Regions from separate parts of the Inediibacterium massiliense genome, predicted to be linked through region 3. Evidence: riboswitches for the same ligand, from Rfam matches in the RefSeq annotation. Region 3 holds a riboswitch; each other region holds the start of a gene.

Region 1 (11,085 bases), 250 kb from region 3:
CAAATGCTTATTATTTTTGGGCAGGAGGAGAGCTCCCATATGAAAGAAATATAAAATCTAGTATATTTACTACTTTATTAGAAGGATATCTGTGGATATTAGAAAAAAAATATAAAAATGAAAATACTATGGAGGTAATTCGTAAACATCTACAAGGGGTAAAGGATCTTTTGCCTAGCAAGACATATGGAAATTACCTTTATTATATAGGAAACAAGCAAAATACCAATTATATCTCATATAAAGAAATGAATTATCATAATGAATTTTTAGATGAATTAAATGATAAAAAAGGTATTCTTAAAAATAGAAAAATACAAGTTACTTTAATTGGAGGAAAGAGTATCAATACCAATCAAAAATTACAAATAGATAGAAGATATAAAAATGAAGATGAGAGATGGAAGGATGGAAAAGTAGTAGGTTCATATCAGTCAAAGGAAGGGGATGGAACAGTCCTTTTAGATAGTTTATGTGAAATAGAAGGAGATACTTATGTTTTTGAGGCAACTCATACTGAAATTTTACAAAGATGTAAATTTATCCTTCAAGAAAAACTAGGAATAAAAGAAGATATATCGTATAAGGAAAGCATGCCATCAGTAGATGACTATGTAAGTGTTTTAGTGAGTGGCAAAGGACAAATTCGGATTAAAACTTATGAGAGAGGGAATAATATTTTATTATATGATGGAACAAAGCGCCACAAAGATATATATGTACAAAAGACGGATGAGAAAAATATATGGATACTTATAAAAGGTTTCTCAGATAAGCATTTATATATGGAATATACACCTATGGAGAAAGAGCCTATAGAGATTGTGATCAGAGATCATTTAGGGAGAAAGAAAAAAATTCAAGAAAGAAAAGGATATATGCAACAAGCTTATAAAATTAATTTATCCTAGAATTGCATGTGTATAAAAAATTTGATATAGTTAAGAAGGCATTTTGTCCCTCATGGGGACATATTTTTTTGAATATCTAGGGAATCTAAAATTTTAAAATAATAGATGATTTAAGAAAGTAAGAGGTGATTTTATGGCAGGGAAAATTACCCTTGTAACAGGAGGAGCAAGAAGTGGAAAAAGCAGCTATGCAGAACATCTTGCAAAAACTTCACAGGGATTCGTAGCTTATTTAGCTACAGCGATTGCATTTGATGAGGGAATGAAAGATAGAATCAAAAAACATCAAGCTTCAAGGCCTAGTGAGTGGACAACTTATGAAGGATATAAGGATGTATACAAAATAATAAAAGAGATTGGTTTAAAGCATCAAACCATTCTTTTAGATTGTGTAACCATTATGACAACAAATTTAATGTTTGAATGTGAAGAGGATTGGGAAAATATAAGTCATGAAAAAATAGATGAAATAGAAACATATATTCAGGATCAAATGATAAAACTTATAGAAGAGATTAGAAAAAATAATATTTGGTGTATCATGGTTACCAATGAAGTTGGAATGGGTATTGTTCCTGAAAACAGAATGTCTCGTATTTTTAGAGATATAGCAGGAAGAATGAATCAAATGATAGCGAAAAAAGCAGATGAAGTATATTTTACTGTATCTGGTATTCCTATGAAGATTAAGTAGGAGGAAATTATGAAAAGACTAATTTTAATGATTCAATTTTTCACAAGAATACCCATTTCTGTAAATTTAGAAGTAACAGAAGAAGATTTTTCAGAGGGAATTGTTTATTTTCCTCTTGTAGGGCTTATTATTGGAATGTTTATCGTATCGTTATATTACATAGGATATAAATTAGGAGGAATTTTATTAGGAAGTGTGCTTTGTGTAACAGGAGAGGTTTTTATTACAGGAGGTCTTCACTTAGATGGATTAGGAGATACCTTTGATGGAGTATATAGCAATCGTCCCAAAGATCAAATATTAGAAATTATGAAAGACAGTAGACTTGGAACAAATGCTGCTTTGGCTATATTTTTAACTCTTTTATTGAAAATATCATTCATTTTTTCACTTCCTGTTCCATATGTGTATGGTGTACTTATTGTCATGCCTACTTTTTCAAAATTATGTGTTGTATATGCAGCAAGATTTTCTACTTATGCAAGAAAAAGTGGTATGGGAAACTTTTTTATAGGAAAAACAAACAATAAACATCTTATAATTGCTATTGTTTCATCTATAATTATTGGGTTGATTTATATAAAGGCGATTCCTTTTGTACTAGTAGGGTATTTATTCAGTATAGGATATGTAAAACATATTACAGACAAGATTGGTGGAATGACAGGAGATACCTTAGGAGCCATATCTGAACTTGCAGAAATTGTTTATTTATTTTATTTTTTAATTTTGGAAAAGGTGATTTTATGAATTTAATTTTGATAAGACATGGAGAAATTGAGGAGAATCATAAAGGATTATATTGTGGTTTTATAGATTCTTCTTTAACAGAAAGAGGGATTTTACAAGCCAAAGAAATGAGTGAAAAATTAAGAGAAGAAAAGATCGATATGATTATCAGTAGTAATTTAAAAAGAACAATAGAAACAGCAAATATGATTCATAAGCATCATTCTATAAAAATGACCCAAGATGAAAATCTAAGAGAAATGAATTTTGGGCTGTGGGAAGGATTAGATTATCATACTATAAAAGAAAAATACCCAAAAGAGCTTGAAAAGTGGCAAAAAGATTGGGTAGAGTATCAAGTTCCACAAGGAGAAAGTTTGATGCAAATGTATGAAAGAGTGGTAAAAGTCATCGAAAAAATACAAAAAGAATATGAAAATCAAAATATTTTAATAGTATCTCATGCAGGATGTATTCGTGCTATTGTATCTTATTTAATAGGAAATGGAGTAAAAGATTATTGGAGATATAAAATAGAAAATTGTAGAATAACCAAAATAGAAATTGTAGACGATTTTCCAGTCCTAACAGCTTTAAATCAGTAATAAAAATAAATACATATGTGAAAAATATTGAAATGAAAAAGATATTTTGATACCATGAGATAAGACAAATAAATGAGAACAGGTGCCGAAAGGCTTAAAAAGGAAGTTCGGTGAAAATCCGATACAGCCCCCGCTACTGTAAGTGAGGATGAAATCGACAAAATGTCACTTGGATGATCCAAGGAAGGCGTCGAAAGTAAGGTGATTCACGAGTCAGGAGACTTTCCTGTTTTTATGGATTTTGTACCTTCGGCGGGAAGGGAAAAGAACGATTGTATGTTCGTGCCCTAGCCATTGATGGTTAGGGTATTTTATTATGAAGGGATGATCAATATGAACCTACCTAGATTTGTACTGGCTGGAACTCAAAGTGGAGTTGGGAAAACCACTGTATCTATAGGGATTATGGCGGCTCTTACAAGAAGAGGGATAAATATAGCTCCATTTAAAGTAGGCCCAGATTATATAGATCCAGCTTTTCATACATTTGTCACAAATAATAAATCAAGAAATTTAGATAGCTGGCTTTTAGAAGAAGACACAATCAAAAGACTATTTATAAAAAATGCAAGAGGAAAAATTTCTATCATAGAAGGTGTTATGGGACTTTATGATGGATATGGTACAAGTAAAGACGAGGGAAGTACAGCTCATGTATCTAAAATATTAAAATCACCTGTTATTTTGATTGCAAATGGAAAAGGTGTCTCCACCAGTGCAGCAGCACAAATTTTAGGATATAAAATATATGATGAGGATGTAAACATTCAAGGAGTTATTTTAAATAATATATCAGGGGATGCTCATTATGAGCTTTTAAAAGAAAGTATTGAAAGAGATACAAATATAAAATGCGTTGGATATTTAAAGCCAAATCAAAATATTTCCCTTGAAAGTAGACATTTAGGACTTATTCCTAGTGTAGAAGTAAAAGATCTAAAAGACAAAATAAATACTATTGCAGATATGGTAGAAGAGACCATTGATCTAGATGCATTAATCAAAATTGCTCAAGAGGCAGAAGCTTTAGAAGATTTTACATATGAAGAAGAAAAAATTGTGAAGAATGTAAATATTGGAGTAGCTTTTGATGAAGCATTTAATTTCTATTATGAAGATAATTTAGATCTTTTAAAAGAGATGGGAGCAAATCTCATTTATTTTAGTCCTTTAAAAGATCAATCCATTCCTAAGAATATTCACGGTTTGTATATAGGCGGGGGGTTTCCAGAAGTATTTGCAAAAGAATTATCAGAAAACGTTTTAATGAGGGAATCTATAAAAGAGCATATAAAAAATGGAGTTCCTACTTATGCAGAATGTGGAGGGCTTATGTATCTTACAAAAGCTATTACTACATTAGAGGAAGAAACTTATGAAATGGTGGGTGTATTTGATACAATAGCAAAGATGACAACAAGGCTTCAAAGATTTGGATATGTCCATGTAAATATAGATAAACCGTGTAGTATTTCTAAAGAGAAAAGTTATATCAAAGCTCATGAATTTCATCGTTCATTGATTGAAGAAAACGAAACAATGGAATATGCTTATGTTGTAGATAAAATAAAAAATGAAAAAAAGATCAAAAGCTGGGGATGTGGAGTGAAAAAATATAATGCATTAGGAGCATATGCTCATATTCATTTTTATAGCAATAAAAATATTGCACAATCTTTTTTAAAAAATTGTTCGAATTATAAGGATAGGAGTTGTACAACCTATGAAAAATAAATCTTTAATGTTTCAAGGAACAGCATCTTCTGTAGGAAAGAGCCTTCTTACAGCTGCTTTTTGTAGAATTTTTTATGAAGATGGATATAAGGTAGCACCTTTTAAATCTCAAAATATGGCACTTAATTCTTACATTACAAAAGAAGGACTAGAAATGGGAAGAGCTCAGGTGGTACAAGCAGAGGCTTCTTCTATAGAGCCTAGTGTTTTAATGAATCCTGTTTTATTAAAACCTACAACAGATAAAAAGTGTCAGGTTATTTTAAATGGGAAAGTATATAAAAATATGTCTGCTGCTGAATATCATGACTTTAAGCCTGAACTTTTAGAAATGGTTCAAAAAACTTTTCATAAGCTTTCAAGTGAAAATGATATTGTCGTTATAGAAGGGGCTGGAAGTCCAGCAGAAATCAATTTAAGAGATAAAGATATTGTAAATATGGGAATGGCAGAGATTGCTGATTCTCCAGTTATATTAATTGGAGATATAGATAGAGGGGGCGTATTTGCTTCTTTATATGGAACCATTATGCTTCTTACAGAAGAAGAAAGAAAAAGAGTAAAGGGAGTGATTATCAATAAATTTAGAGGAGATATTAATATATTAAAGCCTGGAATTAAAATGCTTGAAGATCTTATTCATATTCCAGTATTAGGAGTTGTTCCATATTCTAATGTGCAAATTGAAGATGAAGATAGTTTGGCTGAAAGATTTAGATATAAAAAAAATGAAGGTGGACAAATAGAAGTGGGTGTATTGTATCTTCCCCATGTTTCAAATTTTACAGATTTTAATGTATTTGAAACACAAGAAGATGTACATTTAAGATATATTATGAGAGGCGAGAAAATTGGAGATCCAGATCTTTTAATTATCCCGGGATCTAAAAATACTATTGAAGATTTGGCTTATTTAAGAGAAACAGGATTAGAAGAAGAAATTTTAAGACTTCATAGAAAAGGAAAACTCATTATAGGCATTTGTGGAGGATATCAAATGCTTGGAAGAAAAATATCAGATCCTCATGAAACAGAAAGTAGTATAAAAGAAATCAATGGATTAGGACTTTTAGATACAGAGACTATATTTGAACTAGAAAAAACTACAACGCAAGTAAAAGCAAAAGTTATTGCTAAGGAAGAAAACTTATTTTCAGAAGTATTGGATATGGATATTGAAGGATATGAAATTCATATGGGTCAAACAAAGCTAGGAAAAGAAGCTACTCCATTTCATAGAATCATAAAGAGACTAGGTGAAGAAGTCAATATAGAAGATGGAGCCATTAATAAAGAAGGAAATGTAATGGGAAGTTATATCCATGGAGTTTTTGATAATATCGGATTTACAAGAAAAATATTAAATAATATCAGAAAGGCTAAAGGCCTTGATGAGAAACAAAGTAGTGTGGAAACCTTTAAAGAGTTTAAAGAAAAAGAATATGAAAAGCTTGCAAAGATTGTTCGCGAAAATGTAGATTTAGATAAAATATATAAAATTTTACAAGGGGATAAAAAATGATTCATATACTAATCGGTTATGTAGCTGATCTTTTGTTTGGAGATCCTTATTTTATTCCCCATCCTATATGTTTGATTGGGAAATGTATTTCTAAAACAGAAGCTTTTTTAAGGAAATTCGTGAAAAATAGTGAAGATGAAAAAAGACTCGGGATCTTTCTAACGATGGTTATTGTAGGAGCTACCTATGGCATTACTTTTTCTATTGTATTTTTGGCAAAATACATAAATATCTATTTAGGATATGCAGTGGAAGGTTTTTTAATTTTTCAAATTCTTGCATCTAAAAGTTTGGATAAAGAAAGCAGAAAAGTTTTAAATGCACTAGAAAAAAATGATATTCTAGAGGCGAGAAAGTATTTATCTTATATTGTAGGAAGAGAAACAAGTCATTTAAATGAAAAAGAAATTATAAGAGCAACAGTAGAAACTGTTGCAGAAAATGCTTCTGATGGAGTAATTGCCCCTCTTTTTTATATTTTTATAGGAGGAGCGCCTTTAGGGATGGCATATAAAGCAGCCAATACACTAGATTCTATGGTAGGATATAAAAACGAGAAATATATTCATTTTGGATGGGCTTCTGCTAAATTTGATGATTTACTCAATTATATACCTGCAAGACTGACGGCTATTTTTATGATTATAGGTTCTTTTTATCTTTTTTATGATTATAAAAGTGCAATTAAAATAGTAAGAAGAGATCATAAAAATCACAAAAGTCCAAACTGTGGATATCCAGAGGCTGCTACAGCAGGAGCACTGAATATTCAATTAGGAGGAACCAATACTTATTTTGGACAAGAAATATACAAGCCTACTATTGGAGATGAAATCTATTCATTAGAAGAGGAGCATATAAAAAAATCAATAAAAATAATGTATGCATCCTCGGTAGTAGGATTTTTAGTATTTTATTTTATGTTTGCCTAAAAGGACAAAGGGAGAGGTAGGATGAAGCGAGTAGAGCATGGCGGAAATATATATGAAATTGCACAGAGACTAGGGATACAGGAAGAAGAAATCATAGATTTTAGTGCAAATATTAATCCACTAGGAATTCCAAAAGATTTTAAAGAATGTATGATTTTGAATATAGATACAATTCAAAAGTATCCAGATCCTAAATATAAGGATTTGATCAAAGATATTTCAGAATATCATAAAATTAATTCTAATTGGATTGTTGTAGGAAATGGTGCAACAGAAGTGATTTTTTCTATGATTCGTGAAATAAAACCAAAAAATAGTTTAATTTTAGCACCTACTTTTTTAGAATATGAAAGAGCACTTAAAAAAGCAAGAAGCAATGTAGAATACTATTTATTAAAAGAAGAAAATAATTTTCAAATAGATGATGACTTTTTTAATATTTTACATGATTCTATAGATTTATTGATTCTTTGTAATCCTAACAATCCAACAAGTCAGTTGATTGCAAAAAGTAAAATGGAAAAGATATTAAACATATGTAAATCTAGAAATATTCATGTAATGATTGATGAAGCTTTTATGGAATTTGTAGAAAATGGAGAGAAAGAAAGTGTGATTTCCCTTCTAAAAGATTATGATCATTTATATATTATTAAAGCATTAACAAAATTTTATGCATTACCAGGACTAAGAATAGGATACGGATTAAGTAGCAATATAAAAATATTAGAAGAGATCAAAAACAATCAAGAGCCTTGGAGTATAAATAGTTATGCAGCAATGGCAGGAATGGTTCTAAAAGATGAATATTATATACAAAAAAGTAAAGAATGGATTATAAAGGAAAGAAAAAAACTTTATGAAGAACTTTTAAAGATCAAGAATCTAAAAGTTTATCCTCCAAGCTCAAATTATATATTATTCAAATATATGGAATCTAATAAAAATTTAAAAGAGGCTTTACTCAAAAGAAAAATATTGATTAGAAGTTGCGATAATTATAAAAATTTAGATGATTCCTTTTATAGAATTGCTATTAAAGACGAAGAGTCTAATCTAAAATTATTAAACGCATTAAAAGAGGTATCTTATGAAGATTAAGGGAATTTGTCCTGCTTCTTGTGGGGAATTATTACAAGGATATATAAAAGATGGAGAAAAATTAATATCCTATCCTATAGACATGTATTCTGTAGTGACTTTGAAAGAATGTAAAAATCCTATAAGAGATCCAAATAAGAAAAAAGCTATAAAGGCTATGTATAAAACTCTAGATTTTTTTGGAGAAAGTGATCAAATAGGAGATGAGCTAAGTGTAGATGTTGATTCCAATATTCCTATAGAAAAAGGTATGGCGAGTAGTACAGCTGATTTAGCATCAACTATTATAGCTACAGCAGCTTATTTAGGGAAAGAAATAACAGATGAAGCATTAGCAAAAATATGTACTCAAATAGAACCTACAGATAGTACTATTTTTCAACAACTAACTTTATTTGATCATCTAAATGGTGTAAAAGTAAAAAGCTTTGATTGGAATCCCCATCTTGACATATGGGTATTAGAATCAAGAGGTCAAGTAAATACCCAGACTTTTAGAAAAAATAATTATGAAAGTTTAAGAATCAAAAATAAAGAGAATGTAGAAAAAGCATATAAAGTTTTTGAGGAAAGTTATGTAAAGAAAGATTTTCATCTTTTAGGGAAAGCTGCAAATATAAGTGCTATGACAAACCAAAATATACTTTATAAAGATAAATTAGAAGAAATCATGGATATGGCCTTGAAAATGAATTGCTATGGAGTCAATGTAGCTCATAGTGGGACTGTACTAGGCATATTATTTCAAAAAGATAAAGTAGATATAGAGAAATTTGCAAATGAAATGGAAAAAAAGAGCATTTTTGAAATTTATTACAAGGATTATTTTACAAAAATGGTAAAAGGTGGACCTAAAATTTTATTTAAATAATTAGGAGGAATAAAATGAGTGAATATATAAAAATACCACATTTAATTGAAGAAAGAAGCTTTGAAATTATTACGGAGGAACTAGGAGATAAAACTTTTCCAGAGGAGATTGGAAAAATTGTAAAACGTATTATTCATACTACTGCGGATTTTGAATATGCAGATCTCACAGTCATTTCTCCTGATGCAATAGAAAAAGCCAAAGAAGCTATACAATCAGGATCTCATATTGTGACAGATACAAAGATGGCAATGTCAGGAATTAATAAAAATAGACTGTCTCAATATGGTGGAGAAGTACATTGTTTTATTTCTGATGAAGATGTGGCAAAAACAGCGAAAGAAGAAGGAACAACAAGAGCTATGGCAGCTATGAAAAAAGCGATAAAAGACCCTAAAAATAAAATATTTGTAATAGGGAATGCTCCTACAGCACTGTTTACTTTAAAAGAATGTATAGAAAAAGGGGAAGTAAAGCCAGAGCTTGTAATTGGAGTTCCTGTAGGATTTGTAGGAGCGGCTGAATCAAAAGATGAGTTTTCTAAATTAGATGTTCCATATATTATTGTAAAGGGACGTAAAGGTGGAAGTACAGTAGCAGCAGCTATTGTAAATGCCATTTTATATATGCTGTAAAGAAGGAGAGAAAATGGATAAGTATATTATAAAAAATGGTAAAAAAATGAAATATGGATATACAACGGGTTCTTGTGCAGCAGCAGCTTCTAAAGCTGCTGCTTTGATGGCTATTACTGAAAAAAAGGTAGATTTTGTAAGAATCCATACTCCTAAGGGATGGGATCTAGACATAGAGGTGAAAGAATATGAAATAAAAAAGGATTGGGCCTTTTGTGCAGTACAAAAAGATGCAGGAGATGATCCTGATAATACCCATGGCATATTTATTCATGCAGTAGTAGAAATTATCGATGAACCTAAAATAGAAATAAAAGGTGGAGTTGGAGTAGGAGTTGTGACCAAACCTGGACTTTCTATAGCTCCTGGAAATCCAGCCATTAATCCAGTCCCTCAAAAGATGATTCAAAAAGAAGTCTCAGAAGTTTTACCAAAAGATAAAGGAGCAATTATTACTATTTCTGTACCCAAAGGAGAAGAAATTGCAAAAAAAACATTTAATCCTAGACTGGGAATTGTAGGAGGTATTTCTATTTTAGGAACTTCTGGAATTGTAGTTCCCATGTCCGAAGAAGCTTATAGAGAATCTTTAGCTATTGAGATGAAGGCGGCTATCTATGAAAATCCAGAAAAGCTTATTTTGGTGCCAGGAAATTTTGGTGAGGATTTAGCCATTCATTATTATCATTTACCAAAACAAAAAATAGCAAAAACAAGCAATTTTATAGGATTTATATTAGAAAAATGTGTAGAATATAAAGTTAAAAAAGTGCTGATGATTGGACATATAGGTAAGTTTGTTAAATTAGCAGGAGGTATTTTTCATACTCATAGTAAGGTTTCTGATGGAAGAATAGAAATATTAGCAGCTAATCTTGCTTTGATGGGTGCACCTACTCATGTGATCGAAGAATTATTTGAGTGTGTCACAACAGAAGCTGCTATAGAAATCATCGAAAAAAGAGGGTACGAAGAAATTTATGAAAAATTATGTAACAAAGCAGAAGAAAGATGTACGATTAGGGTACATAATGAATTAGAAATAGGAGTGATTATGTTTGGCATGGGTCGAAAAATTTTAGGACAAGGACAAGTGGCAAAAAAATTACTGGAGGAATTTAAAAATGGGTAAGATTTATATACTTGGAATAGGCCCTGGTCATAAAGACTACATTTTGCCTGCGGTTAAGAATGCAATTTACAATTGTGATGTATTAATTGGAGGAAAAAGGCATTTAGAGGATTTTAAAGATTTAGAGAAAGAAATGCTTTATATAGGATCTAATTTAAAAGAGCTTATAGAATATACAAAACAAAATAAAGAAAACAAAAAAATAGCTTATCTTCTTTC
Region 2 (9,200 bases), on a different contig from region 3:
GGTTCCTAATACACTTCCTGCTCCTCCTGCAAGACTTGTTCCTCCTAATACAACAGCTGCAATGGCATCTAATTCGTATCCAATCCCTGCATTAGGATCTGCTGAAGAAATTCTTGATGTAGTAATAATTCCTGCTAAAGCTGCTAAAAATCCACTGATGGCATATACAGAAAGTTTAATATTAGACACTCTAAGTCCTGAAAGCTTGGATGCTTCTTCATTTCCACCTAAAGCATAAATATATCTTCCTATTCTTGTTTGAGTTAAAATATAATAGGATAAGATAAACACTAAAACCATTAAATAAACTGGAATAGGAATTTTTAAGAAATATCCTCCTCCAATATTTGAAAACAACTCAGAGGTCTGATCTCCTGCTAATGTAATAGGCTTTCCATCAGAAAAAACTAAAGTTGCTCCTCTTAAAACAGTCATTGTAACTAAAGTTGCAATAAAGGGCTGAACTTTTCCCTTACTAATAATCATTCCACTAAAACATCCTGCTAACACACCAATCACTAAAGCGATGGCTACAGATAAAAACACATGGACTCCTGATGAAATAAGATATGCAGATACAGCACCAGAAAAAGCTAAAATAGAACCTACAGATAAGTCTATTCCTCCTGTTAAAATAACAAAAGTCATACCTGCTGCAATAATAGAATTAATTGAAGTTTGTCTTAATACATTGAGTATATTGGGTAATGTCAAAAATCTAGGACTCAGTAAAGAAACAATGAGGGAAAAAACAATGAGTCCTATAATAGATTTAAATTTCATGAGTAATTTTTTATTCATACTTTGTTTAAGCCTCCTTTATACCTACAGCACATTTCATAATTTTTTCTTGGGAAGCATCTTCTATAGAAAATTCTCCACTAATTGTTCCTTGATACATAACTAAAATACGATCACTCATGCCTAATACCTCTGGCATCTCTGAAGAAATCATAATAATGCTCATACCCTCTTTTTTAAATTCATTAATTAAATCATATATTTCTTTTTTTGCTCCTACGTCCACTCCTCTAGTAGGTTCATCTAATATTAAAATTTTAGGTTTTGTCATCAGTCCTTTTGCAATAGAAACTTTTTGCTGATTTCCTCCACTTAAATTTTTAATTCTTTGATTTTCACTAGGAGTTTTTATATTCATGTGATCAATATATTTTTTTACAGCTTCTTTTTCTTTTTTAGGACTAATTTTTAATAAAAACTCCTCAAATTTTTTCAAAGAACATATAGTCATATTTTCTTTTACAGAAAGTCCTAAAATTAATCCATCTCCTTTTCGATCCTCTGATACATAAGCAATTCCTTTTTGTAAAGCTTGTTGAGGGGATTTTATTTCTACTTTTTTTCCTTCTATATAGATTTCTCCTGAACTTTTTTGAATCGCTCCATATAAAGTCTTTGCAAGCTCTGTTCTTCCAGAGCCCATAAGTCCTGAAATTCCAAGAATTTCTCCTTTTCTTAATGTAAAATCAATACCTTTTATATATTCATTAGACAGATTCTTTACTTCTAAGGACATTTCTCCTTTTTGTGCAGGAATTCTAGGAAATTGCTCTGTAAGCTTTCTGCCTACCATCATTTCTATTAATTGATTTTCTTCTAAATTTTTCACTTCATCTTCCCCAATAAACTTTCCATCTCTTAAAACCGTCACATCATCACACATCCTAAAAATTTCCTCAAGTCTATGAGATATATAAACAATTCCTTTTTCATCTTTTTTTAATTCATCAATTACTTCAAATAAACTTTCTGTTTCTTTTTTTGTTAGAGCATCTGTCGGTTCATCCATAATAATAATTTTTGTATTTAAAGAAATAGCCTTTGCAATTTCAACCATTTGCTGCTGACCAACACTTAGCTGAGAAACCTTTTGTCTAGGATCTTTATCTACTTTGAGTTTTTTTAACAATTTTTCACTATCTTGATAAAGCTTTTTCCAGTCTATTTTTTTAAATGAGTTTACAGGTTCTCTTCCTAAAAATATATTCTCTCCAATAGTTAAATGAGGAATTAAATTCAATTCCTGATGAATAATACTGATTCCAAGATCTTGGGCATCTTTTGGGCCTTTTAAATGAATTTCTTCTCCATTATAAATAAGTTGACCTTGATCTTTTGTGTACACACCACTTAATATTTTCATAAGAGTAGATTTTCCTGCCCCATTTTCTCCAAGTAGAGCCATTACTCTTCCTTGATGAATTTTAAGATCTACACCATCTAAAGCTTTTACCCCTGGGAATTCTTTTATAATCCCCTTCATTTCAAATATAGGTTTATTCATTCCCATCTCTCCTTAAAATACAACACCTGATTTTAAGATTACATTTGCATATGGAGTATGTTCTCCTGTTCTCACAATTCCTTTTGATTCTTTTGTCATATCCTTAAAAGTCTCATGATCTACTTTTGTAATTTTTATTTTTGTATTTTCATTTTCTTCTACTTCGTAAATTTTTCTCATAAATTTTTCATAAAGAATAGGACTTGCTGTCTCCATTTCCTTTGCAACAATTACTTCCTCCACTTTTAATTCCTCTAAAATCGTATCTAGAGTATCCATAAAGCTAGGTATTCCTTTTCTAAGTGCTAGATCTATTCTTTTTACTTCATTAGGAATAGGCAGTCCACTATCAGCAATAGTTAGTTTGTCTGTATGTCCCATTTGAGAAATCATATAAGAAATTTCACTATGAATTAAAGTTGTCTTTTTCATTTTTATGCCTCCTTGAGTGCTTCTATTTCTTCTTTATAAGGAAGAGAGCTTTGTGCTCCTTTTTTTGTTACAGTTAAAGCTCCTACCTTTGATCCGTATCCTATTGCTTCTTCTATAGTCTTTCCTTCTGATAAGGAAACACATACTCCTCCTATGAAACTATCTCCTGCTGCTGTAGTATCTACTGCTTTTACTTTATGGGCTTTAAATTTTTTAAATCCTTTTTCATCTATATACATAGACCCTTTTTCTCCTAATGTAACAATCAAAGATTCTACTCCCTTTTCTATCAAGCTCTTTGAAGCTTTAATTACATCTTCTTCGTTATTTATTTCTATTCCGCTTAATATTTCAAGCTCTGTTTCATTAGGAATTAAAAGATCTACATTTTCAATAATACTTTTATCTAGTTTTTGTGCAGGTGCAGGATTTAAGATTGTATATACCCCTAAGTCTTTAGCACGCTTTAATGAATGCTTAACTGTATCTATTGGAACTTCTAATTGAAGAACTAAAAAATCTGACTCTTTGATAATTTGTATATTTCTATCTATATCTTCTTTTTTTAATTTAAAATTTGCTCCTGGAACAACAATAATTGAATTATGCGCTTCCTTACTTACAGTAATAAGTGCCACTCCTGAAGGAGTATTTTCTTCTATTTGTACACCCTCTACAGAAATTTCATCTTTTTGAAGTCCTTTTAAAAGAGTTTTTCCAAAGCCGTCATCTCCAAGTTTTCCAATCATATTCACCTGACCACCTAATCTAGCCATAGCTACAGCTTGATTGGCGCCCTTTCCTCCAGGAATTTCTTCAAAAGATTTTCCTATAATAGTCTCCCCTGTCTTGGGCATATGATCTACGTTTGCTACTAAATCCATATTCATGCTTCCGATCACTGTAATTTTTCCCACAATATTGCCTCCTTATTTCTTCACAGTAGAATTTCGAATGATCAATTGAGTCTCTAATAAAATATTTTGCGGATTATTTATATGTCCTTGTAAAGTATTTATAAGCATTTGCACGGCTTTATATCCCATTTCATAAATAGGTTGTTTAATGGTTGTCAAAGAAGGATCAATCAGGCTACTCATATAAATATCATCAAACCCTACCACGCCTACTTCATATGGGACTTTTATACCTTCTTCTTGCAAAGCCTTTATAGCTTCTATAGCAATCAAATCATTTCCACAAAACAAACCATCAAATTTTCTTTTTTCTCCTAAAAGTTTTTTGATAATTTCATATCCCCATCCTCTTTGATAGGTTCCTTCTATGATATTCTCTCCTTTATATGGTATAGAATATTCTTTTAAGGCTTTTTTATATCCCTCTAACCTTTCAACAGACGTATAAGATGTATAAGGTCCTGATAAGAAAAGGATTTCTTCGTATCCACATGTAATCAAATGCTTAACTCCTTCATAAGCTCCATTTCTATTATCTACTGTTATTTTTCCTTTTATATGCTTTAAATCAAGATCTCTATCGACTAAAATAATAGGGATTTTATTGTTTTTAAAACGACGAAATTCTCCTGTTCTTTTAGATGAAGCAGTAAAAATAATGCCATCTACCATTTTTTCAATAAGCATACTTACACATTTTTCTTCCTTCTCTTCATCATCATCTGTATTACATAAAATCACATTATACCCTGATTCATTTGCTTGATCCTCTACCCCTCTGGCAAGTTCGGGAAAAAATGGATTTCGTATATCAGGAATAATCAGTCCAATGGTATTTGTTTTCTTTGTCACAAGACTTCTTGCCGCTGTATTTGGAATATAGTTATATTCATTCATAATGTTTAGTATTTTTTTTCTTGTAGGATCACTAATATGTTCATCTTTATTATTAATTACTTTTGAAACGGTTGCTGTTGATACTTGTGCTAACCTTGCAATATCTTTAATTGTAATTTTCATATTTATCCTCCCTTATCGAGGTAAACGTTTAAGTAAAACGTTTACCTTAATTGTAGCATTTTTCTTATCTCTTTTCAATCATTTATAGGGTATTACAATCATTCCTGTAAAATAGGATTAGATTGCAAAAAAATAAAACGTACTGTAAAAGTACATTTTATTTTTAGGGCAACTTATTTTTTTTTATTTTGTATCATTTTTAAAAGCTCTTCTCTGTTTTTAGGGATATACTTTTGATCGTTGATTTGATCATTTTTACATAAAACTTCAAACACTTCTAAAACAATAGGCTTTTCAAGATAAGCATTTTTTATAAGTTCATCATCTGAAAAAATTTCATAAGGAGTACCTTCCTTAATAATTTCTCCATTTTTCATTACAACAATATAATCGGACCAAGAATATGCAAGCTCTACATCATGAGTAGATAAAATCACGGTCATACCCCTTTGATTTAAATCATCAAATATATCAATCATCTGCTTTGCATGTCTTGGATCTAAACTTGAGGTAGGTTCATCAAATATAATAATCTCTGGATTCATCACAAGAATATCTGCTATAGAAACTCTCTTTTTTTGTCCATAGCTTAGAAAATGAACTGCCTTATCTTTGTATTCATACATTTCTATACTATATAAAGCATGATCTACTCTTTTTCTAACTTCATCCTCTGAAAGCTTTAAATTCATTGCACCAAATGAAACCTCTTGATATACACTTGCAGAAAAAAGCTGTTTATCTGGATCTTGAAATACAATTCCAATATTTTTTCTTAAGTTAAGTAAAGATTTTCGATCATACTTTACTTCTTCTCCATTATAGACAACTTTTCCACTAGTGGGCCTTAAAATCCCATTTAAATTTAAAAATAAAGTAGATTTGCCTGAACCATTTACTCCTAATATGGCTATCTTTTTACCTTTTTCTATTTTCAAATGAAGATTCTTTAAGGCTTTTGTTCCATCTGGATATTCATAGCTTAAATTTTCCGTCTTTAAAATATATTCTTTCATAGGACTATTCCCCCAATTAGCTTGTATATAGATCTTCTTATATAGTTATACATATATATAAATAAGCACTAAAAATAATTCAAATACTATCATCATTCCTAAATTTTTATAAGAAATTGAATAAGTATTTTCTATGACATGAATCTCTCCATCATATCCTCTAGCTTCTAAAGAAATATACAAATCTTGTGCTTTCTTATATGAAGTAACAAATAAGGAAGTAATTAACTTCCCTAAAGAATAATAACTTGACTTAAAATCTACATATCCTAATCTTGAGTCTTGAGCAATATAAATCATATTGACAGTTTCTAAAAGAACAAAAATAAATCTATAGATCAAACTCATCAATTCTATTAAAAGGCTAGGAAACTTTAATTTCTTCAGCACAGATAAAAGCTCAATCATAGGAGTTGTAAAAGATAAAAAATATAAACCAGATACACAAGCAAAAGATTTTAATAATATATTCACAGCCAATCCTATACTTTCTTTTGTGCATCCAAATTGTAATCCTAATACTCCAAAACTAAACAAAAAATCTTTAGAGTATCCCATGTTTAAGGCAATACTAATAATCCCAATGATTAAGAAAGCCAATGGAATACTCATAAATTTTAAATATAATTTAAAATTTATTTTTCCTCTTACAACAGTCATAAAAGACATAGTAAAAAGTACAGCAATAGAAACTATCATATGATTACAGATAAGGCATATCATCATAGTAGATAAAACAAATATAAATTTTTCTAATGGATTTACTCTTCTTAGGGTAGATGTATAAGCTAATTTATCTATTGAAATCATAGTTCTTGACTCTTCTTATTTCCTTTTTTGCCTTTGACATATCCAAAATAATATCCTATAAATCCTGCTCCTATAGCTGCTTGTAAAGAAAACAATAAGCTTTCAATTTCTCCACTTGGAGGTTCCCAAATAGGAGAAAACCATGGCTTATAATTAGCATCTACCTCTGAAATGGTATTTTCTGCTTGAGCATCTGCTCCTTCAAAGGAAGCATTTTTTAAAAACAAAAGAGGTGTAACAGCAATTACTATTACAAGAAATCCTAATATCATATTTTTTTTCATGATACTTTTATTTTTTTTCATGTTTATGCCTCCTTAGAAATTACATCTAGCTCTAATAATTCATCTTTATTATAATTTGTCAAAAGATTAAATACAATAACTGTTAAAATTCCTTCACTAATAGCAAGTGGTATTTGTGTCACAGCAAAAATACCCATAAACTTTCCTAAGGATAATATAAATCCTCCTGTTGGATCTGGAAAAGCTAATGCAAGTTGAATAGAAGTAGTAATATAAGTCATCAAATTTCCAACAGCAGCTGCAATAAATATAGAAATTGATTGAGACACATTCATTTTCTTTAAAACCTTATATAATACATAAGATACAATAGGTCCTACAATACCCATTGAAAAAGTATTTGCTCCAAGAGTTGTTAGTCCCCCATGGGCAAGTAATAAAGCTTGAAAAATCAAAACAATCAATCCTAAAACACTCATAACTGCTGGTCCAAAGAGTATAGCTCCCAAGCCTACTCCTGTTGGATGAGAGCAACTTCCTGTTACTGATGGAATTTTAAGAGCAGACAATACAAAAGCAAAAGCTCCTGCCATTGCAATAAGCATTTTGATACGCGGATTGGATTTTGTTTTTTTGTGAATAGAAAATAACCCTGCTACAACAAATGGTATACACAATCCTCCCCATGAAATTGCCCATACAGGAGGTAAAAACCCTTCCATAATATGCATTGCAAATACAGTTTTAGGTATGAATAATAAGGCCAAAAATATTCCTAAAGAAATTTGATATTTTTTTGACATGCAATCACCTCTTTATTTTATAGTATTGTTTCTTTTTATTCCTTTATGCTCCAATCAAAAAATCCTTTTAACAAGTTTGTTAAAAGGTAAACATAATCCATCATACACAATTTTAAAAATTGGCAAACTAAATATGATGACACCTTCTCTATTCCTCGTAGAGTTGATCGTGCAAAATATAGGCAGGTCTTCTGACTTAAGAATCATCATTTAAGTACGCCTTCCCTTTTTAAAAGTGGCATTGTATACTTAAACTCTTCTAATACAGCTACGGGATAGTTTAGGAGTCTCACCCAATTCCCTTTTATGAATTAAAATTTAATTCATACCTATATTTTATAATTTAATTTTTCTTATTACTCATAATATTATTAGTTGATAATAATGTCATAATACCATTAGTATTTGTCAAAATCAATAAAAAAATGTATAAATTAATAAGAAATATAATCCATTTTCATATTTTTACCTATTACATATATTCTACCTATACATTAAAAAAACAGTTCATTAAAAATGAACTGTTCAGACTGTTGACAAAGTATATTTTAGCAAGCTTAGCTCATTAAAAATGGACTGTTTTTTGAATCAGAATATTTTCATCCATTTTTTCATCATATATTTTATAGTTGTTTCTCCCATTATTTTTTGCTTCATACATGGCTATATCCGCACGTTCTAGAATCTCTTCTATATTTATCCCATGGTCTGGAAAAATGGAAATACCTATACTACAAGTTACAAATACTTCCCTATTCTTTATACAAAAAGCTTTGGAAAAAGTACCTAAAATTCTATCTGCAATCTGTATCACTTCATCTTTTAAATAAAAGCCATCTACTAAAACCATAAATTCATCTCCACCTATTCGAACTACCAAATCATTTTTCCTTATACTTTGTTGCATTCTTTTAGCAACTTTTTTCAATAATTCATCTCCTGCTGCATGACCTAAAAGATCATTGGCAAATTTGAATTTATCCAGATCTATAAACATAACCCCTAACATTGTTTTTTCAGTTTTTGCTCTTTCAAGAATGCTTTTTAATTTTTCATTTCCATACCTTCTATTAGGTAAATTCGTAAGATCATCATGATAAGCGAGATACTCTACATCCTCTTTATACTTCCTATGAGCACTTACATCAGATATGCAAAGCAGTAAATATTTTTGATCAAAAACATCAAATATCTTCATCGTTAAATCCACCCATTTAGAACCTAATTTTTTATTTTGAAAAATTACTTCTTTCTTTGCATTCTCAAAATAATGTTTTAGTTTTTCTTGAGTTATTGTCATCGTTATAGACTCATCAAAAATTTCATGTATGCACTTTCCTATTAATTCCTTTTTTTGCAAAAAAGAATATATGGTATCATTGTATTCTATTACCTTTAAATCTTCATATCTACATACTAAAATTCCATCTTTAATATGATCAAATCTTGTTTTTTCAAATAACTTTCTTTCGATTGTACTACATTCTGTTTGAATTCTTCTACGAGTAATCATAAAAAAGATAATCAGTATACATAGTGTGTACATAAAATAACTAGCTTTTCCAACTTCGATGTATGGTACGATTAAAATTCCTATTATATTCATCATCAAAGTAATACATGTATAAAGATTGACATCCTTCATATAATGA
Region 3 (11,085 bases):
TGGGAACAGATAATTTTGGAAGAGATATATTTAGCAGGATCATATATGGTTCAAGAATTTCCCTTCAAGTTGGTTTTATTAGCGTAGGTATTGCCATGATCATAGGGGGTGCTTTAGGTGCTATCGCTGGCTATTATGGTAGAAAACTTGATAATATCATCATGAGAATAATGGATATATTACTTGCTATTCCTTCTACATTGCTTGCAATCTCCATTGTTGCAGCTTTAGGACATGGCCTTAAAAATGTTATGATTGCAGTAGGGATCGCAAGTATCCCTTCTTATGCAAGGATTGTACGCGCCTCTGTTCTCACTTTAAAAGACCAAGAATTTGTCGAGGCTGCCAAAGCTGTTGGAGCAAACAATACTCGTATTATCCTAAAGCATATTATCCCCAATTCTATGGCACCTATTATCGTTCAAGCTACCTTAGGAGTTGCAAGCGCTATACTATCAGCAGCAGGTCTTAGCTTTATCGGCCTTGGAATTCAACTTCCTACTCCTGAATGGGGAGCAATGCTTTCTTCTGGAAGACAATTTATCAGAGATTATCCTCATATGACTGCTTTTCCAGGACTTGCAATTATGATCACCATTTTTGGACTAAATCTATTAGGTGATGGATTAAGAGATGCTCTTGATCCAAAACTTAAGAATTAATCGAGGAGGAAAAGAAATGAGTGAAGAAAAAAAATTGCTTCAAATCAAACACTTAAATATACATTATATAACTCACGAAGGAACTGTTAAAGCAGTAAATGAGATGAGTCTTGAAGTAAAAAAAGGTGAAACTTTAGGATTGGTAGGAGAAACTGGAGCGGGTAAAACCACTACAGCACTTGGAATTATGCAGCTTATCCCAACTCCTCCCGGTAAAATTATAAGTGGAGAAATCATTTATAATGATGAAAATTTATTAAAAAAATCTCCATCAGAATTGAGAAAAATTAGAGGAAATAAAATTTCCATGATATTTCAAGATCCTATGACTTCTCTCAATCCAGTCCTTACTGTTGGAGAACAAATTGCTGAAGTCATCAAACTTCATCAAAATATAGAAAGTACTCAAGCTAGGATAAAAGCAGAAAAAATGCTTGAAACAGTAGGTATTCCAAAAACTAGATCTAAAGACTATCCCCACCAGTTTAGCGGAGGTATGAAGCAAAGAGTTGTCATCGCTATTGCCCTTGCATGTAATCCAGAGCTTCTTATAGCTGATGAACCTACTACTGCACTAGACGTTACGATTCAAGCACAAGTAATCAATCTTATGAATAAACTTAAAAAAGAACTAAATACCTCTATGATTATGATTACCCATGATTTAGGTATCGTAGCAGAAGTCTGTGATAAAGTAGCTATCATGTATGCCGGTCATGTTGTTGAATATACAAATACCAAAAATCTTTTTACAACCCCAAAACATCCTTACACCATAGGACTTTTCTATTCTATACCTAATATAGAAGCTGATGAAGATCGCTTGCAGCCAATAAAAGGTTTAATGCCAGATCCTACAAACCTTCCTCTAGGATGTCCTTTTTATCCAAGATGTCCAAAAGCTATGTCTATATGTTCTCAAAAAAAACCAAAGAAAACAGAAATCAGTGAGGGTCACTTTGTAAATTGTTTCTTGTATGAAAAGATAGATCATAAAGATGAGGTAGGTGATAAAGATGTCACAAAAACTGATAGAAGTAAAAAATCTTAAAAAATATTTCAATACCAATAAAGGGTTACTCCATGCAGTTGATAATGTAAATTTTTATATCCATAAAGGGGAAACTCTAGGTCTTGTTGGGGAATCTGGTTGTGGAAAATCTACAACTGGAAGAGTTTTACTTCGATTAATTGAAGCCACTTCTGGAGAAGTATTCTTTGAAGGCAAAGATATACTAAAACTAAATTCTTCTGAGATAAGAGAGCTTCGAAAAGAAATGCAAATTGTTTTTCAAGATCCTTTTGCATCTTTAAATCCTAGGCTTAGTTTGTCAGAGATTATAGCAGAACCTCTTATTGTACACAAAATTTATAAAAACAAGATAGATATGAATAAAAAAGTAAAAAATCTTATGGATACAGTAGGACTTGCTCAAAGATTAATCAATACATATCCTCATGAATTAGATGGAGGTAGAAGACAAAGAATAGGAATCGCTAGAGCTCTTGCTCTCAATCCAAAATTTATTGTTCAAGATGAACCTGTATCCGCTCTAGATGTTTCCATACAAGCTCAAATCTTAAATTTAATGGCAGATTTACAACAAGAATTCAATCTTACTTATCTTTTTATATCTCATGATTTAAGTGTTGTAAAACATGTTAGCAATAGAATAGCTGTTATGTATCTTGGTCAAATCGTAGAATTATCTGATTATAAGTCTATGTTTACTCATCCTCTGCACCCTTACACCCAAGCATTATTATCTGCAATTCCTATACCTTCATTAGATGTAAAAAGAGAAAAAATTATCCTCCAAGGAGATGTTCCAAGCCCTATCAACCCACCTGATGGTTGTAGATTCTATGGTCGATGTATACATAAAAAAGATATATGTCTTTCTAAAACTCCTGAGCTTAAAGAACTTTCTCCTGAAAGATTTGTAGCTTGTCACTTCGCACAAAATTTAAAATAAAACCCATCATTTATTCCACAACAATAACCAAGCTCCTACCAGTATTAAAATGGAGCCTGGTATCTTTTCTTTAATATTTTCTTTAAAAAATATATAAGAAAGAACCATAGTAATAATCATAGATACTTGCGTAAAAGGTTCTGCAATACTAAGTTCTATATGATTTAGAGCGATCAATAAAAACAGATAAGCAAAACCATTAATGGCCCCACTAATAATAGATATTCCTTTTTTAGCATGAAATACTTTATAAATATAATTTTGCTTCTTTTTTATGAATAGAAAAATCCATATATTCAGTGCAATAAAAAAATACAAAACTGTAGAATAAATAATTGGTGAAGAAGATACATAAAAATATTTATCTATTATTCTTCCTAAAGATTGCAATATTACAAATAAGAGCATCCATCTACATGGCTTATTGTGAAGAATAAATAAAATAGATTTAAGTGGTGATCCTATTCTTTTTAATATGGATAATCCCAAAATCATAATAATTACTCCAAGCACTTTCTGGATGGTAATCATTTCTCCTAAAAATAAAAAAGATAATATCATCAGGAACAATGAATTTAAGCTATGAATAGGTGTCACAAGAGAAACTTCCCCTGTAGCTAAGGCAGTTACATACGCTACAAATCCTACTGAATATATCAAACTACTTATATAACAAGGCAGTAAAAATTTAAGTCCTTCTACTTTTACAAATAAATTAAATGGCAGTAAAAATAAACCTCCTATAAAGAAAAACAAAAAACTTGCAGCAATATTGCTATAATTGTCTTCATCATTGTTTCCTAATAATCTTACTACAATTCTTTCAACAGCCATCAAAAGCATTCTCATCATTAATGCAATATAAGATAGACCCATTTGTCCCCTCCTCATCTAACCCATTCACTTCTATTACTTTTTTAACTTAAAAACTTTTGATCGACTGATTATATCTATTTTTCATATTATTGTCAAATTTTTCTTAAAACAAATACTTTAACCACAAAGACTACTCCTTTCTTCTTTTAGGAGTAGTTCTTATAATTGATATTTTATTATTGATACTCTTTAACCGTCCCACACTTTAATGACTTCCACGAATTACTTCAAATCCTTCATTTTTTAAGATTCTTTCATGTTTTTCATATTGTTTACATTCCACTATATCATCGCAAAAAAATAAGCACCTATTTTAGGTACTTATCTCATAATTTCATTTCACAAACATGATCCAGTAGTATTCTATTATTTTGAAATACTTCATCAATTTTAAGATAATACATAACTTATTTTAATTTTTTTAGTATTTGGGTGTGTCTCTATCTCAACATCAACTCCATATAATTCTTTAATCAACTCTGCATTTAAAACTTCATTTGGAGTTCCACTTTTTACGATTCTTCCATCCTTTATTGCATATATCCTATCACAATATTCAGCTGCCATATTCAGATCATGCAAAGATATTACAATTGTCTTTTGTAATTTTTTAAGGAATTTAAGTATTTTGATCTGATAACCTATATCCAGATGATTCGTAGGTTCATCGAGTATCAAAAATTCTGTTTTCTGCGCCATTGCACGCGCTATTAATATTCTTTGTTTTTCTCCTCCTGAAAGCTTTGAAAAACTTTTGTCCTCTATATTCTCCATTCCTACTTTTTTTAATGCATCTTTTGCAATTTCTATATCTTCATGATTGCTTCCCTCAAACAACTTTTTGGTAGGATATCTCCCCATTAAAACTATATCTCTCACACTAAAATCAAATGCTATATTATTCTCTTGTGCTACAACCGCCATTTGTTGAGCTACTTCTCTATTTGAAAGCTTAAGTAGATTATGATGATTTAAATAAATAGTTCCTCTTTTAGGCTTTAGTACTTTATATATATTTTTCAAAAGAGTAGATTTTCCACTCCCATTAGGACCTATTATGCCTACAAATTCTCCTTTCTTGACATAAACACTAATTGTATCGCATATCTTTTTATCCTCTATCTCATAGTCAAGATTCTCAATTTTTAGGTACATATGATTCACTCTCCAAATGAATATTTATTACGTTGAAGTAACCATATAAAAAATGGCCCTCCTGTAAGTGCAGTAACTATTCCTATAGGTAATTCTTGTGGTGCTACAACCATTCTAGCTACAACATCTGCCCAGATTAACAACAAAGCTCCTAAGAGCGCAGAAACTGGAAGTACTTTTCTATGATCTGATCCTACAAAACTTCTTGCAATATGAGGTACTATTAATCCTACAAAACCTATTGAACCACTTATAGAAACTAATGTTCCTGTGAGTAATGCACAAACTAAAACTATTATTGTTCTTATCAGTTTTATATTTATTCCTAATACTATTGCTGTCTGCTCACCAATTAACATCACATTTAATGCATTACTTAAAGAAAATGTAATTAAAATAGATATCATAAGTACTACCATAGGAATAGGAATATATTCCCATTTAGACCCTGCCAGTCCACCCATCATCCAAAATACCGCATTTCTGATTCCGCTTTCATTATTAGAACTATAGATCAAATAATTTGTAAATGCAGAAAAAATTGAAGATACTGCTAGTCCTGTAAGAATAAGTCTAATAGGTAATATTCCTTGCTTGGTTCTTGATAACCAATAAACCAGAACTATTGATATTAAAGATCCTGTAAAAGCACCTATTGGCATAGCAAAGACCCCAAAATTTTTAAGTATTCCCATAAGCGATACCAAAACTGCTCCTGTGGATGCCCCTGATGATACGCCTAATATATACGGATCTGATAGAGGGTTTTTAGTAAAAGCCTGTATGCTCATTCCTCCTATAGCTAGTCCACTTCCAACAATAGCACCTAGTATTACTCTAGGAAGTCTTAAATACCATACTATGCGTTCAACATTGCTATTCATTTGTTGTATATCTATATTTCCCACTAGTCTATAAAATATTATTCTCCAAACATCAATAAAATCAATTTGTACAGGGCCAATTCCAATAGAAAATATCATTGACAAAATCATAGCCACAAACAATCCTGCAATAACCAGATATGTCTTTTCTCTGAAAATGCTTGTCAATTATTTCACCTACCATCTAAAATAAATCCGGATAAAATTCCCTTGCCAAATTTTCTACTGCATCTGCATTTCTAATTCCAGTAAATACACTTGGTAATTGTACCACTACAAAATTGTCATTTTTTATTGCATCTATACCACTTAGTGCTGCATTACTCTTCAAAAATTTTATTTTTTCTTCAGCAGATACCTCTTCATAATCATTTATAATAATACATTGAGGATTTCGTTGTACAACAGCTTCCCAATTAACCTTTTCCCATGTCTTGTTTAAATCAGAAAATATATTTTGTCCACCAGCAAGTTCAATAATATTGCTTTCAAGACTTTTACCCGCTGTATACGCTTGATCGCTTCCACTGTCATATACAAAAACTCTAAGCTTTTCATCTACTTTTGAGGTTTGTTCTTGTACTTTTTTCACTTTAGTTTTCATCTGATTTACTATTTTATCTGCTCTATCCTCTACATTGAAAATCTTTCCCAAGTTATAAAAATCTTCATATGTATCTTCTATTGTAGCTCCTTCTGTATAAGTAGCCTTTGAAACATATGCAATTATTCCATTATCTAACATATCTTGAACAGTTCCCGCACCTTTTTCTTCAAAAGCAGAACTTCTTCCGTATACAAAATCAGGGTTTGCTCCGAGCAAAGCTTCCATTGAAGGATATTTTTCTGCTAGAACTGGTATTTTGTCAAATTTCTTCTGATATTTTGGAAGTATTTCTCCACTCTTAAAAGATGTTCCAATGATCTTATCTTCTAATCCTAATGCAAATAAATTTTCTGTAGTATGAGTATTGAAACTTACTACTTTTTGTGGAACTTTTGTATACTGTACAACTGTATGATAAGTTTCAAGCTCAAAAGGAGTAAATTTGTCATCTTTACTTTCTACAGCTTTCTGCTCATTATTAAATGTTGTTTGATTGTTACTAGAACATGCTGATAGTGACATTCCTAAGATTAATCCTATAACACTTGTTGCTATTACTTTTTTCCAATTTAAATATTTTTTCATATATGCCTCCTAAACTAACTTTTTCAAATAAATAATTGTTAAACAATGTACTCATATTCCTAAGATTCTCCTCTTGCAATAAAAAAACTCCTTAACTACAAGTCGTTAAAGAGTTACATGTATCTCATAAGCTACAATCGACACCCCCTATTACTCGTAGAGTTACAGTGCAAAAAATAGGCAGGTATTCTGGCTTAAGGATCATTATTTTCTTCAGCCTTCCCATTATGAAACAGTGGCATCCTAGAAGAAAACTCCTCTTTTACAGCGGCGGTACCGCGTGGGATTTACACCCAACTTCCCTTTTCATGAAATATCATTCAACCTATTTTTATCTACATATTTTGTCAAATTATTTTAACACAAACATATTTTGATATCAAGCTATACGTATAAATGATTCAATCACTACAGACTTTAACATGTCATCATAAAGAAAATAGGCACCTATTTCAGGTACTTATCTCTTAATTTCATTTCAAAAATATGATCAAAATGATACAATATAAAATAAATTTATTAATTTCCAGTTTAAAGGTGGGAAAATGGATGATCAATAAAAAAAATCATTTATACATTATGATTCTTATTTTACTAAGTTGTTTCATCATGGCATGGATCGATGGTGTACTTTCCCCTAACTATGCTATCAAATCTATTATCAAACTATTTTTATTTTTAATGATCCCTTTTGGTTATTACTACTATCATCAGATTACTTTGTATAATCTGTTTCGCTTTCGTAAACAAAATATTCTTTTTTCTTTACTTTTGGGTATTGGAGTATATTTTTTTATTATTGGTGCGTACTTTACCATAGGGAAGTATTTTGATTTTTCTAATGTAACCACTACTTTAGAAGACAAAATTGGTGTAACTAAAAATAATTTTGTCTTTGTATCTCTTTATATTTCTTTCATCAATTCATTTTTAGAAGAATTTTTCTTTCGTGGCTTTGCTTTTTTAACCTTAAAACAATTCACTACTAAAAAAATTTCTTATATGTTTAGTGCATCTGCTTTTTCTTTATATCATATAGCCATTATGTCAAAATGGTTTACCCCTCTACTATTTGTTTTATTAATTATAAGCTTATTTATTGCAGGACTTTTATTTAATTGGCTCAATGAAAAAAGTAATACTATTTATACTTCTTGGTTTGTTCATATGTGTGCCAATTTTTCCATCAATACCATTGGTTTTATCTTATTTGGAATACTTTAAAATAAAAAATAAAGGACGGTGAATATTGTAGATTCATTTCTACTAATATTGCTTAACCGTCCCTTTTTGGCTCCTTTTTTACAAGTTCCAACCTATTGCTTTTCTCCTGATTTGAATAAATTCATGATAAATTCCATTTTGTTCCATTAACTCTTCATGTTTTCCTTCCTCTACAATTCGTCCACTACTTAATACAAATATACGATCTGCATTTCTAACAGTAGAAAGTCTATGGGCAATCATAATTACAGTCTTTTGTTTTGTCAGCTCTTCTATAGCGCGCTGTAGCTGTTGTTCATTTTCTGGGTCTACACTTGATGTGGCTTCATCCAAAATAATGATGGGAGCATCCTTTAAAATTGCCCTTGCTATGGATATTCTTTGTTTTTCTCCACCAGACAAACTTCCCCCACCTTCACCTATAACCGTATCATATCCATTTGGTAAATTCATAATAAATTCATGACATCTTGCCTTTTTTGCTGCTGCTATCACTTCTTCCATTGTAGCTTCTGGACGTCCAAACTTAATATTATTTACAATACTATCTTGAAATAAATATACATTTTGAAATACCATGCTAATATTTTTGAGTAAACTTTCTCCCGTATATTCTTTTACATTATGCCCTCCTAACAAAACTTCTCCCTCGTCTACATCCCAAAATCTTGCAATTAAATTGCATAGTGTACTCTTCCCTCCCCCAGATGGGCCTACAATAGCCACTGTTGTATTTTGTGGAATCGTAAGACTTATATGATCAATTATTTTTCTTGTGTCGTAAGAAAAAGATACATTTTTGAATTCTATATTATAATTATTGGGTTGAATTTCTGTTCCATTTTCATCCATAAGAGGTGTATGTTCAACTTCTTCAATTTTATTTATGCTACTATCGATCAACTGTAATATAGAAGTATTGATTCCTATTGTCTCAATATATGAATAGGTAACAAAACTTGAAATAATCACTCCCAAAGTGTGAATAAGTAACAATTCTTCTCCTCTAAACAGATAACCAGCTAATAAAATCATCCCACATGAAGCAATTTTAAATATATAGCTATAGATTGCTCCTAATTTTGTAAAAATACTTTCAAGTCTTATATTACGATTACGACTTTCTTCAATAGCCTCATCTACAGCACGGTTTGACTTTTCTCCCAATCCATAGGATTTGATTACAGCTATCCCTTGTATATATTCTAATATGGCAGTTACCAGACCTCTTTGAGCTTGTTGTCTTTTGGGTGAAATAGCCATACTCTTTTTTTGCAATATAGAGTTTACAAATAACCCTAATACAATAGCTGAAATGGAAAGAGCTCCTATTTTCCAGTTAAAAAATGTAATCATCATCGTAATCACTACAGCATGAACAATCCCTACAATCACATTTGTCATGGCATCTCCTGTCATTACTTCTATATCTCCAATAGTTGTTGTAACGGTCGATGCAATTTCTCCCAAACGATTTTTATTAAAATACCCCATAGGCATTCTTTTTAACCTATCGCCAATTTCTATTCTTTTGTCCGAACACATATAAAAACAACCCATACTGATTTTGCTATTTCCAACATATCCAAATACAATTCTACCTATTACACTTATAAGCATCATGAAAAATGCAACCCCTATTGTTTTCATTGTAATATTTGTTCCCTGCTCTTTTGCCATAATAATACAATTTAAACTGTATAAAATGACAAGAATCGGTATCGCTTCACAAATAGAATAAATGACCTGGATTATGATAGACTGAATCAATTTGTTTTTATATTTTCCTGCAAAGTTCAATAATCTCTTCACTGTCTTAAGCATAACATTTCCTCCTTTCTATAGAATCTGTATCTTTAGCATCAATATGAGCTTGCCACATATCTTTATATAAAGGACATTTCAAAAGTAATTCTTTTTGTTTTCCCTGTGCTACTACGCTACCTTGATTCATTACAACAATATGATCTGCTGAAGAAATAGTAGACAACCTATGAGCAATAACAATTAAAGTCTTTCCTTTTACTAGTTTTGATATAGACTCTTGAATAATTGCCTCATTTTCTGGATCTGTATAAGCCGTTGCTTCGTCTAAAATAATGATTGGACTATTTTTCAAAATGGCTCTTGCGATGGAGATACGTTGTCTTTCCCCTCCTGAGAAATGATTTCCTCCCTCTCCTGCTAAAGTATCATATCCATTTTCTAGTGACATAATAAATTCATGACAACTAGCTTTCTTTGCTGCCTCTATTATTTCTTCATCTGTTGCATTTTTTTTACCAATTCGTATATTTTCTTTTATAGATAAATTAAATAAAAAATTATCTTGAGATACATAAGAAATCACATCACTAATCTGACTTAATGAAATATTTTTTACATCTATGCCTCCAATTGTAATTTTTCCATCTTTGCAATCCCAAAAGCTTGCCATAAGTTTAGCCACAGTTGATTTTCCAGAGCCAGATGGTCCAACGATAGCAGTCATTCCATGAGGTATAGTTTCAAAGGATACTTTATGAAGAATTTCTGTATCATTATATCCAAAAGTAACACCTTTAAATTTGATCTTATAATCTATTAATTTTTTGTATTCTATTGGACGATTCATTTCCTCTGCATCAAGTATTTCACATACTTCATGAATTACCGTTCCCATAGATGCTATATTATCTGTATATTTCATAGCATGAATCAAAGGCCCACCCAATCCAAAGGATAAGATAATACAAGTAATGAATGTAGCTAAACTCAAAGTTTGATTCATATAGAAATATAGTCCTGCTGGAAGAACGAAAAGAAGTGTAGATGGCATAATATTCATAACAGCTGTATATTCTAATAAGGTTTTTATGAAAAATTTTGTTATAGCATCACAGCTATGCTTTACAGAATCTGAATATTTTTTATAAGAAGCAGCTGACTGATTAAATGCTTTAATAGCTTCTATTCCATTTACATACTCTATCACTTGAGCATTCATATCATTTCCAGTCTCTACATTTTTAGGATAATAATATGCATATTTTTTCATCAAAGGTATGTAAAAAATAATACTCATAGGAATGGTAATCAATGCAATCAATGCAATTCTAAAATCAAGATAAAACAAA

The links. Region 3 has a riboswitch for cobalamin ahead of BN2409_RS09590 (ABC transporter substrate-binding protein). Riboswitches for the same ligand answer to the same signal wherever they lie in the genome.
Region 1: another riboswitch for cobalamin. It lies ahead of BN2409_RS10720 (cobyrinic acid a,c-diamide synthase CobB); the one in region 3 lies ahead of BN2409_RS09590 (ABC transporter substrate-binding protein).
Region 2: another riboswitch for cobalamin. It lies ahead of BN2409_RS04510 (energy-coupling factor ABC transporter permease); the one in region 3 lies ahead of BN2409_RS09590 (ABC transporter substrate-binding protein).

Annotation. Positions count from the first base shown of each region.
Region 1 covers NZ_LN876587.1:460,046-471,130, forward strand. Annotated here, with positions in the region: gene BN2409_RS10700 (esterase/lipase family protein) at 1-911, shown strand, start outside; gene cobU (bifunctional adenosylcobinamide kinase/adenosylcobinamide-phosphate guanylyltransferase) at 1,045-1,605, shown strand; gene cobS (adenosylcobinamide-GDP ribazoletransferase) at 1,615-2,355, shown strand; gene cobC (alpha-ribazole phosphatase) at 2,352-2,939, shown strand; cobalamin riboswitch at 3,003-3,183, shown strand; gene BN2409_RS10720 (cobyrinic acid a,c-diamide synthase CobB) at 3,273-4,673, shown strand; gene BN2409_RS10725 (cobyric acid synthase) at 4,663-6,195, shown strand; gene cbiB (adenosylcobinamide-phosphate synthase CbiB) at 6,192-7,127, shown strand; gene cobD (threonine-phosphate decarboxylase CobD) at 7,149-8,228, shown strand; gene BN2409_RS10740 (GHMP family kinase ATP-binding protein) at 8,218-9,099, shown strand; gene BN2409_RS10745 (precorrin-8X methylmutase) at 9,114-9,734, shown strand; gene cbiD (cobalt-precorrin-5B (C(1))-methyltransferase CbiD) at 9,748-10,866, shown strand; gene cbiE (precorrin-6y C5,15-methyltransferase (decarboxylating) subunit CbiE) at 10,859-11,085, shown strand, end outside.
Region 2 covers NZ_LN876586.1:139,650-148,849, reverse strand. Annotated here, with positions in the region: gene rbsC (ribose ABC transporter permease) at 1-801, opposite strand, end outside; gene rbsA (ribose ABC transporter ATP-binding protein RbsA) at 809-2,305, opposite strand; gene rbsD (D-ribose pyranase) at 2,318-2,737, opposite strand; gene rbsK (ribokinase) at 2,740-3,654, opposite strand; gene BN2409_RS04530 (LacI family DNA-binding transcriptional regulator) at 3,667-4,674, opposite strand; gene BN2409_RS04525 (energy-coupling factor ABC transporter ATP-binding protein) at 4,848-5,690, opposite strand; gene cbiQ (cobalt ECF transporter T component CbiQ) at 5,736-6,500, opposite strand; gene BN2409_RS04515 (energy-coupling factor ABC transporter substrate-binding protein) at 6,497-6,805, opposite strand; gene BN2409_RS04510 (energy-coupling factor ABC transporter permease) at 6,808-7,548, opposite strand; cobalamin riboswitch at 7,713-7,896, opposite strand; gene BN2409_RS04505 (GGDEF domain-containing protein) at 8,114-9,200, opposite strand, start outside.
Region 3 covers NZ_LN876587.1:213,833-224,917, reverse strand. Annotated here, with positions in the region: gene BN2409_RS09620 (ABC transporter permease) at 1-662, shown strand, start outside; gene BN2409_RS09615 (ABC transporter ATP-binding protein) at 679-1,713, shown strand; gene BN2409_RS09610 (ABC transporter ATP-binding protein) at 1,679-2,638, shown strand; gene BN2409_RS09605 (EamA family transporter) at 2,645-3,514, opposite strand; gene BN2409_RS09600 (ABC transporter ATP-binding protein) at 3,905-4,669, opposite strand; gene BN2409_RS09595 (FecCD family ABC transporter permease) at 4,675-5,721, opposite strand; gene BN2409_RS09590 (ABC transporter substrate-binding protein) at 5,738-6,745, opposite strand; cobalamin riboswitch at 6,908-7,089, opposite strand; gene BN2409_RS09585 (CPBP family intramembrane glutamic endopeptidase) at 7,295-7,969, shown strand; gene BN2409_RS09580 (ABC transporter ATP-binding protein) at 8,048-9,793, opposite strand; gene BN2409_RS09575 (ABC transporter ATP-binding protein) at 9,786-11,085, opposite strand, start outside.